Regions from separate parts of the Cellulomonas olei genome, predicted to be linked through region 1. Evidence: predicted binding sites of a transcription regulator. Region 1 holds the regulator's gene; the other holds the start of a gene.

The links. The regulator LexA, encoded in region 1, represses DNA repair genes until DNA is damaged. The targets are predictions, from matches to a motif close to TCGAACANNTGTTCGA.
Region 2: a site for LexA is predicted at 3,966-3,981, ahead of ruvA (Holliday junction branch migration protein RuvA). Genes of this name have one in related genera too.

What each region holds. Positions count from the first base shown of each region.
Region 1 covers NZ_JBCLVN010000055.1:7,867-15,398, reverse strand. The annotation lists gene AAHH18_RS15060 (S9 family peptidase) at 1-516, opposite strand, end outside; gene nrdR (transcriptional regulator NrdR) at 596-1,111, opposite strand; gene AAHH18_RS15050 (MarR family winged helix-turn-helix transcriptional regulator) at 1,295-1,756, shown strand; gene AAHH18_RS15045 (DUF6544 family protein) at 1,753-2,901, shown strand; gene AAHH18_RS15040 (LysM peptidoglycan-binding domain-containing protein) at 3,358-3,795, opposite strand; gene lexA (transcriptional repressor LexA) at 4,090-4,830, shown strand; gene AAHH18_RS15030 (aminotransferase class V-fold PLP-dependent enzyme) at 4,940-6,004, opposite strand; gene AAHH18_RS15025 (LysR family transcriptional regulator) at 6,086-7,045, shown strand; gene AAHH18_RS15020 (L-lactate dehydrogenase) at 7,065-7,532, opposite strand, start outside.
Region 2 covers NZ_JBCLVN010000004.1:175,973-183,504, forward strand. The annotation lists gene AAHH18_RS02290 (NUDIX hydrolase) at 1-447, shown strand, start outside; gene AAHH18_RS02295 (pyridoxal phosphate-dependent aminotransferase) at 500-1,714, shown strand; gene pdxT (pyridoxal 5'-phosphate synthase glutaminase subunit PdxT) at 1,725-2,342, shown strand; gene AAHH18_RS02305 (YebC/PmpR family DNA-binding transcriptional regulator) at 2,427-3,182, shown strand; gene ruvC (crossover junction endodeoxyribonuclease RuvC) at 3,366-3,935, shown strand; gene ruvA (Holliday junction branch migration protein RuvA) at 4,044-4,664, shown strand; gene ruvB (Holliday junction branch migration DNA helicase RuvB) at 4,657-5,682, shown strand; gene yajC (preprotein translocase subunit YajC) at 5,778-6,191, shown strand; gene secD (protein translocase subunit SecD) at 6,279-7,532, shown strand, end outside.

The DNA.
Region 1 (7,532 bases):
GGCCGGCACCGGCACGACGAACAGCTGCCGCCGCTTGTCCCGGGTGAAGCCCACGCCGTCGTTGCGGTACGGGAACGTCGTGATGTGCCGCGGCCGCTCGGCACCGGCGTCCTCGCCGGCGACGTACCGGCCCTCCTCGGGCACCCGCGCGACGAACGCGAGCGCGGACCCGTCCGGCGACCACCGGGACGTCTGCACGCCCAGCGGCGCGTCGGTGAGTCGCACGGGCTCGCCGCCGGCCGCCTCGACGACGTGCAGCTGGGGACGTCCCTTCGGCTCGGCGCGCAGGAACGCGACCCACCGCCCGTCCGGCGACACCCGGGGGTCCGTGTCGCGGTGGCCGCGGGTGAGCCGGACCGGCTCGCCCGAGCCGTCCGTCGGCACCCGCCAGAGCTGGCCGGTGTACTCGTCGAGGTCGAGGTCGGGCGCGGTGCGGGAGACGACGGCGTACGAGCCGTCCGGACCGAGCGCGGGGGTTCCGGGGACGTGCAGGAGCGAGAGGTCGGTGGGGATCACCCGACCGACCGTAGTACGCCCGGTACCGGGGCCGGGCGTCGCAGCGCCGGAGGTCACCCCGCCGGCCGCACCGACCCTCTCAGGAGACGGCCGGGGCGTCGCCCTCGCCGGTCGTGGCGGCCCCCGCGGCACGCGCGGCGTCCGCCACCTCGTTCTCGGCGCGCAGCACCGTGATCGCGGCCTCGAAGTCGTCCAGGCTGCTGAAGGCCTGGTAGACGCTCGCGAAGCGCAGGTACGCGACCTCGTCCAGGTCGCGGAGCGGCCCGAGGATCGCGAGGCCGATCTCGTAGGCGTCCAGCTCCGCGGACCCGCTCGCGCGCAGCGTCTCCTCGACCCGCTGCGCCAGCAGCGCGAGGTCGTCCTCGCTCACCGGCCGGCCCTGGCACGCCTTGCGGACGCCGTTCACGATCTTCTCGCGGCTGAACGGCTCCGTGGCCCCGGACCGCTTCACCACGGAGAGGCTGGCCGTCTCGATCGTCGTGAACCGGCGGTTGCACTGCGGGCACTGCCGGCGTCGGCGGATGGACAGACCGTCGTCCGACGTGCGGGAGTCGACGACGCGCGAGTCCGCGTGGCGGCAGAACGGGCAGTGCATGAGGGCCTCCAGCAGGTCCGGGTCGTGCGGCCGGCACGGCGGCGGGCGCCGCGCCCTCCCGGACGACCGGGACACGGTAGGACCGGCGCCGCACCCGGTGCAACACCGTCCCGGCCCCGGGACGTCCCACGGAGGGACCTCCGTCCCCCGCGGGACCCGCGCGATCCGTAATACCTTACGCACATGACGCGCGCGGCAGACGAGGCGGAGCTGTTCGGGACGCTGTTCGTGCTCGGGCAGCACCTGACGCGCCACACGGACGAGGCCCTCACCGGCTACGGCGTCACGAGCCGGCAGTGGCTGCTGCTCGCGGTGCTCGTGCGCGGCTTCCCGGGCGAGCACCCGACGCTGACGCGCGCCGCGGAGGTCGTCGGCACCTCACGGCAGAACGTCAAGCAGATCGCGCTGCAGCTCCAGCGTCGCGGCCTGGTGGACCTGGTCCCCGACCCGGCGGACCGCCGGGCCACGCGCCTGCGCACCACACCGCGGGTCGCCGAGCTGTTCGACTCCCCCGCCGCGGTCGCCCAGCAGCAGGGGCTCGTCGCGCGGGTGTTCGCCGGCCTCGACGACGCCGACCTGGCCCGGCTCGCCGACCTCGTGGGCCGGTGCCTCGCCGCGCTCGCCGACGGGAGGACCCCCGCGTGACCGGCCGACCCAGGAGCACTGTCCACCTCGCCGTGGGCGCGCTCGCGGTGGCGCACGGCGCGGCGCACCTGCTCGTGCTCGCCGCCACACCCGGAGGTCCGGGCCTGGCCGGCGACGCCGCACCCCCGGCGGTCGGGTCGGCGGAGGGCCTCGCGTGGCTCGCCACGGCGGTGCTCCTCATCGGGGCCGGCGCCGCCCTGATCGCCGACCGGCCGACCTGGTGGCGGACCGGCGCGGTCGCGGTCGTGGCGTCCCAGGTGCTCGTGGTGTCGCACGGCGACGCCCGCTGGGGCACCCTCGCGAACGTCGTGCTCGGGATCGCGGTCCTGCACGGGTGGTGCGCGACGGGGCACCGGTCCGCCCGCGCGCGGTACCGCCGCGGCGTCGCGGCCGCCCTCGCCGCAGCCGACGTCCGGGCCGACGCCGACCGGGCGGGCGCCGTCACCGCGGACGACCTCGCGACGCTCCCGGCCGCCGTCGCCCGCTACCTGCGGCGCACCGACAGCGTCGGTCGCCCGCCGGTGACCGCCGTGCGCGTGACGCTGCACGGCCGGATCCGCAGCGGGCCGTCCGACCGGTGGATGACCTTCACCGGCGAGCAGGTGGACACCGCCGGCCCCCGCCCCACCCGGCACTTCCTGCTGGACGCCACCGCGGCGGGGCTCCCGGTCGACGTGCTGCACGTGCTGACCGAGGGCAGGGCCACCATGCGGGGTGACCTGCTCTCCGTCGTCCCCGTCCTGCGCGGCGCGGGCCCGGCGATGGACCGGAGCGAGACGGTGACGCTGTTCAACGACCTCTGCCTGATGGCGCCGTCCGCGCTGCTCGCCGCACCCGTGACGTGGGAGGAGCTCGACGCGCGCCGCGTGCGGGGGACGTACCGGCAGGGCGGACACTCCGTGCGGGCGGTGCTCGAGTTCGACGAGGACGGCGACCTCGTGGACTTCGTCTCCGACGACCGCTTCCGCGCCACGCGCGACGGGCGGTCGTTCACACGCGAGCGCTGGTCGACACCGGTGGACGGCTACGCGGTGCACCACGGGCGCCGGCTGCCGTCGGCGGCCGCCGCGATGTGGCACCCGAGCACGGGCGAGCCGTTCCGCTACGCCGAGATGGTGCTGGACGACGTCGCACCGGCGCGGTGACGCCCGGACGTCGCGCCGACGCGGTGACGCCGAGGATCCGACCCAGCGCGGCGACGCCGAGCATCCGACCCAGCGCGGCGACGCCGAGCATCCGACCCAGCGCGGCGACGCCGCGACGTCGACCCGCCCCGAGGCGCACCGGGCAGCGGAGCTGCCCGTGCTGCCGGGACTCGTGCGCCCGGGCCGGACATGACGACGGGGGTGGCCGCGTGTGCGGCCACCCCCGTGGGGACGCCCCCGTCCCGTCTCGTCCGGGCGACTCGCCTCGCGCGGACGGTTGCTGCACGCCTCGCGCCGGGCGGCGGGACGAACCCACGGTGCCGGCGACGACGCGTCCCTCGCGGCGAGCCCCCCAGCCAGCCGTTCGAGGTGGCACCACAGTAGAGGCAGGCGTCCCAATTACGCAAGCGTCCTGTGCCGTTATTCACGGCGGCCCGGATGCACCGGACCAGCAGGTCAGGAGCCCGCAGGCAGCAGCAGCACCTGACCCGCCATCAGCGAGGCGTCCGGCAGTCCGTTGAGCTCCTGGAGCCACAGCACGACGTCGCGCACGTCCTCGCCCGGGGCCGCCACGTCGGCGGCGATCTGCCAGAGCGTCTCGCCGGCCACCACGGCGTGGGTCGTGACCTCGGTCGCCTGCTGCGGACCGTCCGCCACCGCGCGGCCACCGACGACCCCTCCGAGCACCACGAGCAGGGCCAGGACGAGCAGGACCGCACGACCCCGGCGCGTCAGGTGCAGCGTCGCCTCGGGGGCGGCGGACGGACGCGCGGCGGTGCGCTCCCGGCCGGCGGACCGCGCCGTCACCGGGCCCACCGCGGCAGGACGAGGACGGGCCGGCCGCTCGGCCACGGGACGCGTCCCGAGTCGCGGCTGCACTGCGATGGCGCTCATCTCCACCACTTCCCTCCTGGGCCGCCTCGCGACCCGCCGAACACCTGTTCGTTCGAACGTCTGTACGAACTGAACCACACCCGGAGCGCGATGTCGAGACACGATCGAACAGGTGTTTGATCCACCCGTCCGCGCGCCCTACGCTCGGGGACGTCGGGAACAGCGCACCACGAGGGTCTGACACGACCGCCGGGCGGACGCCGCCGGGTGGGTCCGCAGCCCCGTGACCTGCGCGGTCGCCCGGCTCGGCGGACGGGTGCGGCAGGCACCGGCGCCACGGAGACGGGAGCGGAGATGGCCATCGAGGGATCCGGCGCGACGGCGGGCGCGGCAGACGGGCCTGCCGTGGTCGAGCTCGACGCCGAGGGCGACGGGCTGACCCCGAGGCAGCGCCTGGTGCTGGAGACCGTGCGGGCCTCTGTCGAGTCCCGCGGCTACCCGCCGAGCATGCGCGAGATCGGCGACGCCGTCGGCCTCACGAGCCCGTCGAGCGTCAAGCACCAGCTGACCGCGCTCGAGCGCAAGGGCTACCTGCGACGCGACCCCAACCGGCCGCGCGCCATCGAGGTCGTCCAGCCGGACGACTCGCGCGGCGTCGCCCCCCTGCCGGGCGTCGCGGGCCTCGGCGACGAGGACAGCGCCCCCCGCGACGGCGCGCCCGAGGCGGCCTACGTGCCGGTGGTCGGCCGGATCGCCGCCGGCGGGCCCATCCTCGCCGAGCAGCTGGTCGAGGACGTCTTCCCGCTCCCCCGCCAGCTCGTCGGCGCCGGCGACCTGTTCCTGCTCAAGGTCGTCGGCGACTCGATGGTCGACGCCGCGATCTGCGACGGCGACTGGGTCGTCGTCCGCCGCCAGCCCGTGGCCGAGAACGGCGAGATCGTCGCCGCGATGCTCGACGGCGAGGCGACCGTCAAGACGCTCAAGCGCACCGACGGCCACGTCTGGCTGATGCCGCAGAACCCCGCGTACTCGCCGATCGACGGCGACCACGCCCAGGTGCTCGGCCGCGTCGTCTCGGTGCTGCGCGCGCTGTAGCGGCGCCCGCCGCGACGCCGCCCGGACCTCGGCGGCGGCGGCGCCCGCCCGGACCACCGGGCCGGGGACGCCCGCGGACGTCGACCGCCCCTCGGGCGACCCGCCGCGCTCAGGCCGCAGCGTCCCCGCCCGACGGCGTCAGCGCCGCGAGGGCGCGCGCGACGTCCTCCTCGTCGTTCCAGACGTGGAAGGCGAGCCGGACGCGCCCGGCGCGCCCGGCCACGCGGCACCCGACCGCGCCCAGGGCGGCCAGGCGGCTGCCGTCCGGGTCCGCGAGGCTGACGACGGCGGACCCGCCGGGCTCCAGGCCCAGCCCCGCGCGGAGGGCGTCCGCGAGGCCGACCCCGTGCGCCCGCACGGCGGCGGGGTCGGTCGTGGCGAACGCGTCGAGCGACTCCGCGGCACCGAGCCAGGCCTGCCAGGCCGGGGAGACGTCGTACCGGCGCGCGTCGGACGCCAGGTGCATCGCGGGCCCGTAGCAGGAGGCCCACGGGTCCTCGCCGGCGTACCAGCCCGCCTGCGCGGGTCGCAGCCCGTCCTGCGCCTCCTCGCGCACGGTGAGGAACCCGGTGCCGCGCGGGGCGCAGAGCCACTTGTACGCGGCCGTGACGGACACGTCGTACCGGCCCGCGTCCACGGGGAGCCACCCGGCCGCCTGCGTCAGGTCGCACAGCGTGCGGGCACCGGCCGAGCGCGCCGCCGCGACCACGGCCTCGTCGTCGAGCACCTCCCCCGTGGCCGACTGGACCAGTGCGTAGGCCACGAGGTCCACGCCGGGCACGACCGCCTCGGCCAGCCGCGCGGCCGGCACGTGCTCGACCCGGATCCGGTCGCCCTGCGCGAGGAACGGGAACACCACGGACGTGAAGTCGCCGTCCACGCAGACGACCCGCGCGCCGTCCGGGAGGGAGCCCGCGACGAGCGAGGTCATCGCCGAGACCTGCGACCCGATCGCGACGCGTGCCACGGGCAGGCCCACGAGGTGCGCGAACGACGCGCGCGCGGCGCGGACGGCCGCCTCGTAGCCCGGCACGTCGAGCCGGCCGCCGCCCCAGCGGTCCAGGTCGTCCCGGAGCGCCTGCACCGTCCGCCGCGGCGCGACGCCCGCGGTCGCGGCGTTCAGGTAGCCCGGCGCGGGGTCGAAGTCGGCGCGGAGCTCGTCGAGGGATCGCATGCCGGAGACTCTGCCCGGAGACGCTCATGCGGACAAGCGCCAGTTTCTCCCGTACCCATGCGTCTAACTTATGCTCCGAGGATGTCGCCCCGACCGCTCGACGCCGCCGCCCTCCGCCTCGTCCGCGCGGTGCACGACACCGGCAGCGTGACCGCCGCCGCGCGCGCCCTCGGGCTGACGCAGCCCGCCGCCAGCCAGCAGCTCCGGGCGGTGGAGCGGGCGGTCGGCACGCCGGTCGTCGTCCGCGCGGGGCGTGGCGTGCGCCTGACGGAGGCCGGCCTGGTGCTCGCCCGGAACGCCGCCGCCGTGCAGTCGGCGCTCGACGCCACGCTGGAGGAGGTCGCGGCCGTGGCGTCGCTGCGGGCCGGGCGGGTGCGCGTCGCCGCGTTCCCCTCGGGCGCCGCCACCCTGCTGCCCGCCGCGCTCGCCGCGCTCCGCGCCGAGCACCCCGGCCTGAGCACGACGTTCGCCGAGGCGGAGCCGCCCGAGGCGCTCGCCGAGCTCGCCGCCGGCAGGGTCGACGTCGCCCTGACGTTCCGCGCCGCGGACGCCGCGCCGCCGGACGACGGGGAGGGCCGCGGCCTGCTCCGGGTGCCGCTGCTGGACGACGACGTCCTCGTGGTGCTGCCCGCCGCCGACGGCCGCCGGTCCGGGGAGCCGGTGGCGCTCGGCACGCTCGCGGACCGCCCGTGGATCGCGGGCTGCCCGCAGTGCCGCGCGCAGCTCGTGGGCGCGTGCGCGCGCGCCGGGTTCGCGCCCCGGGTGGACTTCGCCACCGACGACTACCTGGCCGTGCTCGGGCTGGTCCGCGCGGGGCTCGGGGTGGCGACCCTGCCCGGGCTCGCGCTCGCCGCCCTGCCGCACCCCGGCGTCACGGTCCACCCGGCGCACCCCGGGACGTCGCGCGTCGTCGAGGCCGTCGCGGCACCCGGGACGGCGCGGGTCCCGGCGGTGGCCGCCGCGCTCGCCGCCCTGCGCACCGCGGCCTCGGGCGTCGAGCACCCCCACGTCCGGCCGCGTGGCGCGACCGGGCGCGTCTGAGACCCGGCGCCGCGGTCGCTCAGAGCCCGAAGCGCCGCGCCACCGCCCGCAGCGACTCGGCCGAGCGCTTGAGCCCCGCGAGCTCGTCCGTCGACATCGGCACCTGGAGCCGCTCGCCCACGCCGGAGCGCCCCACCACCGACGGCACCGAGAGGCACACGTCCGAGATGCCGTGGTAGCCGTCCAGCAGCGACGACACGGGCAGGATCCGCCGCTCGTCCTTGACGATCGCCTCGATGATCCGGGACCCGGCCAGCGCCACCGCGTAGTTGGTCGCGCCCTTGCCGGCGATGATCCGGTACGCGGAGTCGACCACCTCGCGGGCGATCGAGTCGCGCACCTCGCGCGTCAGCGGCACGTGGCCGTCCATCGCGTTCCAGTCGAGCAGCGGGACACCACCGATCGTGGCGGACGACCACAGCGGCAGCTCGGTGTCGCCGTGCTCGCCCGCGATGTACGCGTGCACGTTCTGCACGGCGACGCCTGT
Region 2 (7,532 bases), on a different contig from region 1:
CTGCTGGTGCGCGGGCACGACGCCGACCAGCCGGAGCGGTCCTGGTGGTTCACGGTCGGCGGGGGCATCGACCCGGGGGAGGACGAGCGTGCCGCCGCGCTGCGGGAGCTGCGCGAGGAGACCGGGCTGCTGCTGGACGACGGGGCGCTGGTGGGGCCGGTGCTGACGCGGTCCGCGGTGTTCGACTTCTACGCCGAGCGGTGCCGCCAGGACGAGGTGTTCTTCCTGGCGCGCGTCGGGTCGGCGCTCGACACCGGGGCGATCGACCGGGCGGGCTGGACGGACGTCGAGCTCGACCTGCTGGACGAGCTGCGGTGGTGGCACCTGGACGACCTGGCCGCGGAGAGCCGCGAGGTGTTCCCCGAGGGGCTGCCGGACCTCGTGCGGCCGCTGCTCGGCGGGTGGGACGGGACCGTGCGCCACCTCGGCCTCCAGCGCGACGACTGATTTCCGTACCGGGGGGTAACTTCGGGGGTCGCGGTTCAGGTATCGTCGGCCGGTGCCCATCTCGACCTCCCCTGTGACCCGCATGCACCGCAGCGGCATCCGCACGCTCATGGAGCTGGCGATGCGCGACCCGGAGGCCATCCGGCTGGAGATCGGCGAGCCCGACGTGCCGACGCCCGCGCACGTCGTCGAGGCGGCCGGCCGCGACGCCGCCGCCGGGCACACCGGCTACACGTCCAGCACCGGCAGCCCCGAGCTGCGCGAGGCCCTGGCCGAGAAGGTGCGCCGCGTCAACGGCCTCGACGTCACCGCGGCCGACGTCGTCGTCACGCACGGCGCGATGCACGGGCTCGCCATGGCGATCAACGCGCTCGCCGGGCCGGGGGACGAGATCCTCGTGCCGGACCCGGAGTTCCCGAACTGGCGGATGGCCGCCGTGGCCGCGGGCGTCGGCGTCGGCACCTACCCGGCACGGGCCGCGAACGGGTTCGTGCCGACGCTCGCCGACATCGAGGCGGCGATCACCCCGGCGACCCGCGCGGTCGTGGTCTGCTCCCCGAACAACCCCACCGGCGCGATGTACCCGGCCGAGCTGCTCGCGGGCGTCGTCGAGCTGGCGCGCGAGCACGACCTGTGGGTGTTCTCGGACGAGTGCTACGAGGCCATCACGTTCGACCAGCCGCACACCAGCCCCGCCGCGTTCGACACCGACGGCCGCGTGCTGACGTTCTTCTCGTTCTCCAAGACGTACGCGATGACGGGCTGGCGCCTCGGCTACGTCGTCTCGCGCGACCCCGGGGTGATCGACCTGCTCGGCCAGGTCGCCGAGGCGACCGTCGCCTGCCCGTCCTCCGTCAGCCAGCGGGCCGCCCTCGCCGCGCTGTCCGGGCCGCAGGACGACGTCGCCGCCGCGGTCGCGTCCTACAGGGAGCGGCGCGACGCCGCGGTGGCGCTGCTCGACGCGCGCGGCGTGCCGTCCGTGCCGCCGCGCGGGGCGTTCTACCTCATGGTCGACGTCTCGGCCGCGACGACCGACTCGGAGGCGTTCGCCCTGCGGCTGCTCGACGAGCGGCACGTCTCCGTCTCGCCCGGCAGCGCGTTCGGCGCCGGGGGCGAGGGCATGGTCCGGGTCTCGCTCGCGAGCGAGCGCACGGCCCTGCTCGAGGGGCTGTCCCGCCTGGCCGACATGGTCGACGCGTGGCAGGCCGTCGAGGTCCCGGCGGCCGTGCGCGAGGCGCTGGACGGAGCAGTCACCGCCGATTCGTAGGATGAGGCGCGTGAGCGCTTCCCCCACCATCGGTGTCCTCGCCCTGCAGGGCGACGTCCGCGAGCACCTCGCCGCCCTCCGCGGCAGCGGTGCCGAGGCCGTGCCCGTGCGGCGCACCTCCGAGCTCGACGCCGTCGACGCCCTCGTGCTGCCCGGCGGCGAGTCCACGACCATCGACAAGCTGCTGCGCGCGTTCGACCTGGACGCGCCCGTGCGGGAGCGGCTCGCGGGCGGCATGCCGGCGTACGGGTCCTGCGCCGGCATGATCCTGCTCGCCGACCGGATCGAGGGCGGCATCGACGGGCAGCGGACCCTGGGCGGGCTCGACGTGACCGTGCGGCGCAATGCCTTCGGCCGGCAGGTCGACTCGTTCGAGACCGACCTGCGCATCGACGGCGTCCCCGGCAGCGACACCGACCCGGTGCACGCCGTCTTCATCCGGGCGCCCTGGGTCGAGGAGGTCGGACCCGCCGCCACCGCCCTGGCCCGCGTGGAGTCCGGGCCCGCCGCCGGTAGGATCGTCGCGGTGCGCCAGGGCTCGTTGCTCGCCACGTCCTTCCACCCGGAGGTGACGGGGGACACGCGGGTGCACCGGCTGTTCGTCGAGATCGTCCGCGACGCCCTGTGAGAGCGGGGCGCGACCCGCTGCCGGGTCGCGCCGCACCGCCGGCCGGGGGAGCGCAGGGACGGCGCGGGATACGAGAGGGAAGCGATGTCGGGGCACTCCAAGTGGGCCACCACGAAGCACAAGAAGGCCGTGATCGACGCGAAGCGCGGCAAGCTCTTCGCGAAGCTCATCAAGAACATCGAGGTCGCCGCGCGCACCGGCGGCGGTGACCCGGCGGGCAACCCGACGCTCTACGACGCGATCCAGAAGGCCAAGAAGACCTCGGTCCCGAACGACAACATCGAGCGCGCGGTCAAGCGCGGCTCCGGTGCCGAGGCCGGCGGCGCGGACTACCAGACGATCCTCTACGAGGGCTACGGCCCCGGCGGCATCGCGGTGCTCGTCGAGTGCCTCACCGACAACCGCAACCGCGCGGCCGCCGACGTGCGCGTGGCGTTCACGCGCAGCGGCGGGCAGATGGCCGACCCCGGATCGGTGTCGTACCTGTTCTCGCGCAAGGGCGTCGTCATGGTCCCCAAGGAGGGCACCACCGAGGACGACGTCATGATGGCGGTGCTCGAGGCCGGCGCCGAGGAGGTCAACGACGCGGGCGACCAGTACGAGGTGCTGTCCGAGGCCACCGACCTGGTGCCCGTCCGGACCGCGCTGCAGGACGCCGGCATCGAGTACGACTCCGCCGACGTGGTGTTCTACCCCGCCACCCAGATCGAGGTGGACGCCGAGGGCGCCCGCAAGATCCTGCGCCTCATCGACGCGCTCGAGGACTCCGACGACGTGCAGAACGTCTACGCGAACTTCGACGCCTCCGACGAGGTCATGGCGGAGCTCGACGCCGACTGACCCCGCGTGGCGGCCCCCGCGGCCGCGCGCCCGACGACGCCCCGCCCCGCCCCGTGCGCCGCGGGGCGTCGTCGCGTCCGGGCGCCTGCCGGGACGGCGGACGGATCCGGACGCACCGACACGCCGGGCGTGTCCGCCCGCCCGGATCCGGACGGCGCGTCGGGGGGCTGCGAGGATGGCCGGGTGCGCGTACTCGGTGTGGACCCCGGCCTGACCCGGTGCGGGCTGGGCGTCGTCGACGGGCTGCCCGGCCGGAAGGTGCGGATGGTCGCCGTCGGCGTCGCGCAGAGCGCGGCCACGCAGGACGTCGACCAGCGCCTGCTGGTGATCGCGGCGAGCATCGACGAGTGGCTCGAGGAGCACGCGCCCGACGCGCTCGCCGTGGAGCGCGTGTTCGCGCAGCACAACGTCCGGACCGTCATGGGCACGGCGCAGGTCGCGGGCATCGCGATGCTGGCCGCCGCGCGTCGCCGCATCCCGGTGGCCATGCACACGCCCTCGGAGGTCAAGGCCGCGGTGACCGGCAACGGCCGCGCCGACAAGCCGCAGGTGCAGTCGATGGTGCAGCGGCTGCTGTCCCTCGACGAGCTGCCGCGCCCGGCCGACGCCGCCGACGCGCTGGCGCTGGCGATCTGCCACCTGTGGCGCCCCGCGGGGGCGGTCGGCGCGCCGCAGCGGGCGCCGGGCTCGCTCACCGCCGCGCAGCGGGCCTGGGCGCAGGCGGAGCAGGCGGCGCGCCGCGTCCGCGCCTGACCCCGCGTCCGGCGGGGCGGCGCGTGTCGTTCGTACACGTGTTCGCACGGCCGTGGCAGACTGCACGCCGACGTCCGACCTCGCGGCGTCCGACGGGAAGGAGCCGGTGTGATCGCCTCGGTGCACGGGACGGTGCAGGCCGTGCGGCTGGACGCCGCCGTGGTGGAGGTCGGCGGCGTCGGCATGCTCGTGCAGGCGACCCCGGCCACGCTCGCGGGCCTGCGCGTCGGCCAGCAGGCCACGCTGCACACCTCGCTCGTCGTCCGCGAGGACTCGCTGACGCTGTTCGGGTTCGCGGACGGCGACGAGCGGGAGGTGTTCGAGGTGCTCCAGACGGTCAGCGGCGTCGGGCCCCGGCTCGCGCTGGCGATGCTCGCGGTGCACACCCCGGACGGCCTGCGGCGCGCGGTCGCGGACGAGGACCTCGCGGCCCTCAAGCGGGTCCCCGGCATCGGGCACAAGGGCGCGCAGCGGATCGTCCTCGAGCTCGCCGACCGGCTCGGCGCCCCCGCGGCGGTCGGCGTCCCGGGCGGCCCGGCGGTCGCGGCGCGCCCCGGCGACCGCCGCGACCAGGTCGTCGAGGCGCTGGTCGGGCTGGGCTGGAACCAGAAGGCGGCGGCCGACGCGGTCGCGGGTGTGCTGGAGGGCGGCGACGAGCCGGTCGCCGAGTCCGAGGTCGCGGGCGTGCTGCGCGCGGCGCTCCGGGCCCTGGGCGGTGGGCGTGGCTGACGCGGACTCCGTCGTGCGCCCGGAGGCCGACGACCTCGAGCGGGCGGCCGAGGCGGCGCTGCGGCCCCGCCACCTCGCGGAGTTCGTCGGGCAGCGGGCGGTGCGCGAGCAGCTCTCGCTGGTGCTGCAGGCGGCTCTCGGCCGGGGGCGCGCACCGGACCACGTGCTCCTGTCCGGCCCGCCCGGGCTCGGCAAGACGACGCTGGCCATGATCATCGCGGCGGAGCTGGGGACGTCGCTGCGCGTCACGAGCGGCCCGGCGATCCAGCACGCGGGGGACCTCGCGGCGATCCTGTCCTCGCTCGAGGAGGGCGAGGTGCTGTTCCTCGACGAGATCCACCGCCTCGCGCGTCCCGCGGAGGAGTTGCTGTACGTGGCGATGGAGGACTTCCGCGTCGACGTGGTCGTGGGCAAGGGCGCGGGGGCCAGCGCCATCCCGCTGTCGCTGCCGCCGTTCACGGTGGTGGGCGCGACCACGCGCGCCGGCCTGCTGCCCGCGCCGCTGCGGGACCGGTTCGGCTTCACGGGCCACCTCGACTTCTACGCCGACGACGAGCTCGAGCGGGTGCTGCTGAGGTCGGCCGGGCTGCTGGGTGTGCCGCTCGCGCACGACGCCGCCGCGGAGATCGCGTCGCGCTCCCGCGGGACGCCGCGCATCGCGAACCGGCTGCTGCGCCGGGTGCGGGACTGGGCGCAGGTGCGCGGGGACGGCACCCTCTCCCTCGACGCGGCCCGCGCCGCCCTCGAGGTGTACGAGGTGGACGTGCGCGGGCTCGACCGCCTCGACCGGGCGGTGCTCACCGCGCTGTGCACCCGCTTCGGGGGCGGTCCGGTCGGCCTGACGACGCTCGCGGTGGCCGTCGGGGAGGAGCCCGAGACGGTCGAGACCGTCGCCGAGCCGTTCCTCGTCCGCGAGGGCCTGATCGGCCGGACCCCGCGCGGCCGGGTCGCGACGCCCGACGCCTGGGCGCACCTCGGGCTCGCGGCGCCGGCGCCCACGGACACGCTGTTCGGCTGAGCGGGGAACCCGCCGGCGTCCCCGCTCGTTAGGTGCCCGGGACCGTGGCGCCTAGACTGCGGCCGACGTCAGACGCGATCAGGAGCTGTTTCTCCGTGGACTACTCGTTTCTCCTCATCCTCGCCATCGGGCTCGGGGCGATGTTCCTGCTGTCCTCCCGGCAGCGGAAGGCCCAGCGCCAGCAGCTGAGCTTCCGGGACAACCTGCAGCCGGGCCAGGAGGTCATGACCGGCTCGGGCATGTACGGCACCGTGGTCGAGGTCGAGGACGACGTCGTGACGCTCGAGTCGACCCCGGGCAACCGGTCGCGCTGGATCAAGGCCGCGATCGCCCGCCTGGTCGAGCCGCCGGTCGAGGAGGACGAGGTCGAGGACGAGGACGACGCCGAGTGGCGCGACGAGCCCGGCGCCGTGCCGCCGGGTCTCATCGACGTGCCGGACGACCTGTCCTCGCTGCAGCCGCCGCGCGACGACGAGGGCCCGGACGGCCGCAAGAAGCCGCAGCAGTAGTCGAGGGGCCGGGCCACCGGGCCGGCCGCCCACCACCCGTACCGCCCGCAGCCCGCGGGCGGTACGCGCACGAGAGAAGACGATCCGTTGGCCCCACCCACCCGCCGCCGGCACCCGGCGCGCACCCTGATCACGCTCGCCGTCCTGACCGTCGCGGTCTTCGCCACGATCTTCGCGGGCACGCGCCTCTCCGACGCCACGTGGACGCCGAAGCTCGCGCTCGACCTCGAGGGCGGCACGCAGCTGATCCTCGCGCCGGTCGCCGAGGACGAGTCGCAGGTCACGCAAGAGACCATCAACCAGGCGATCCAGGTGATCCGGCAGCGCGTCGACTCCTCGGGTGTCGCCGAGGCGGAGATCACGAGCCAGGGCGGGTCCAACATCGTCGTGGCCCTGCCGGGTCGGCCGAGCGAGGAGACGCTCGACCTGGTGCGCACGTCCGCCCAGATGGAGTTCCGGCCGGTCCTGACGTACGCCGGCCCGCAGCCGACCGCCGCCGCGACGGCCGACCCGTCGGCGGCCCCGACGGACGGCGCCACGGCGGCCGCGGACGACGCGGCGGCCGACGACGCGGCGGCCGGCAGCGACGCCGAGGAGCCGTCGGACGAGCCGACCAAGGACGCCCCGGACTCCCCGAGCGACGCCGAGTACTACATCACCCCGGCCGTGCAGGCGCGGTTCGACGAGCTCGACTGCACCGACCCCGCGAACCTCACGGGCGGGAAGTCGGGCGACGCCGACAAGGCGCTCGTCACCTGCGACCCGGACGGCACGCTGAAGTACATCCTCGGGCCGGTGGAGATCCAGGGCTCGAGCATCGCGAACGCGTCCTCGGGCCTGCGGGTCAACCAGAACGGCACCGTCACGAACGAGTGGGTCGTCGACCTCGAGTTCGACGGGCAGGGGACCAAGGAGTTCGCGGCCGTCACGGAGCGGCTGCAGGGCCTGACCTCGCCGCAGAACCAGTTCGGCATCGTGCTCGACGGCCTGGTGATCTCGGCGCCGTCCCTCGACCCCGGCGTCGTCATCTCGGACGGCAAGGCGCAGATCTCGGGCTCGTTCACCCGCGACACCGCGACGGGCCTGGCGAACCAGCTGAAGTTCGGCGCGCTGCCGCTCACGTTCGAGGTGCAGAGCCAGGAGCAGATCTCCGCGACGCTCGGCTCCGAGCAGCTCGAGAAGGGCCTCATCGCGGGCCTCATCGGCCTGCTGCTCGTGGTCGTGTACTCGCTGTTCCAGTACCGCGCCCTCGGCCTGGTGACCGTCGCCTCGCTGGTGATCGCGGCGGTCCTGACCTACGGCGTCATCACGCTGCTGTCGTGGACGCAGGGGTACCGCCTG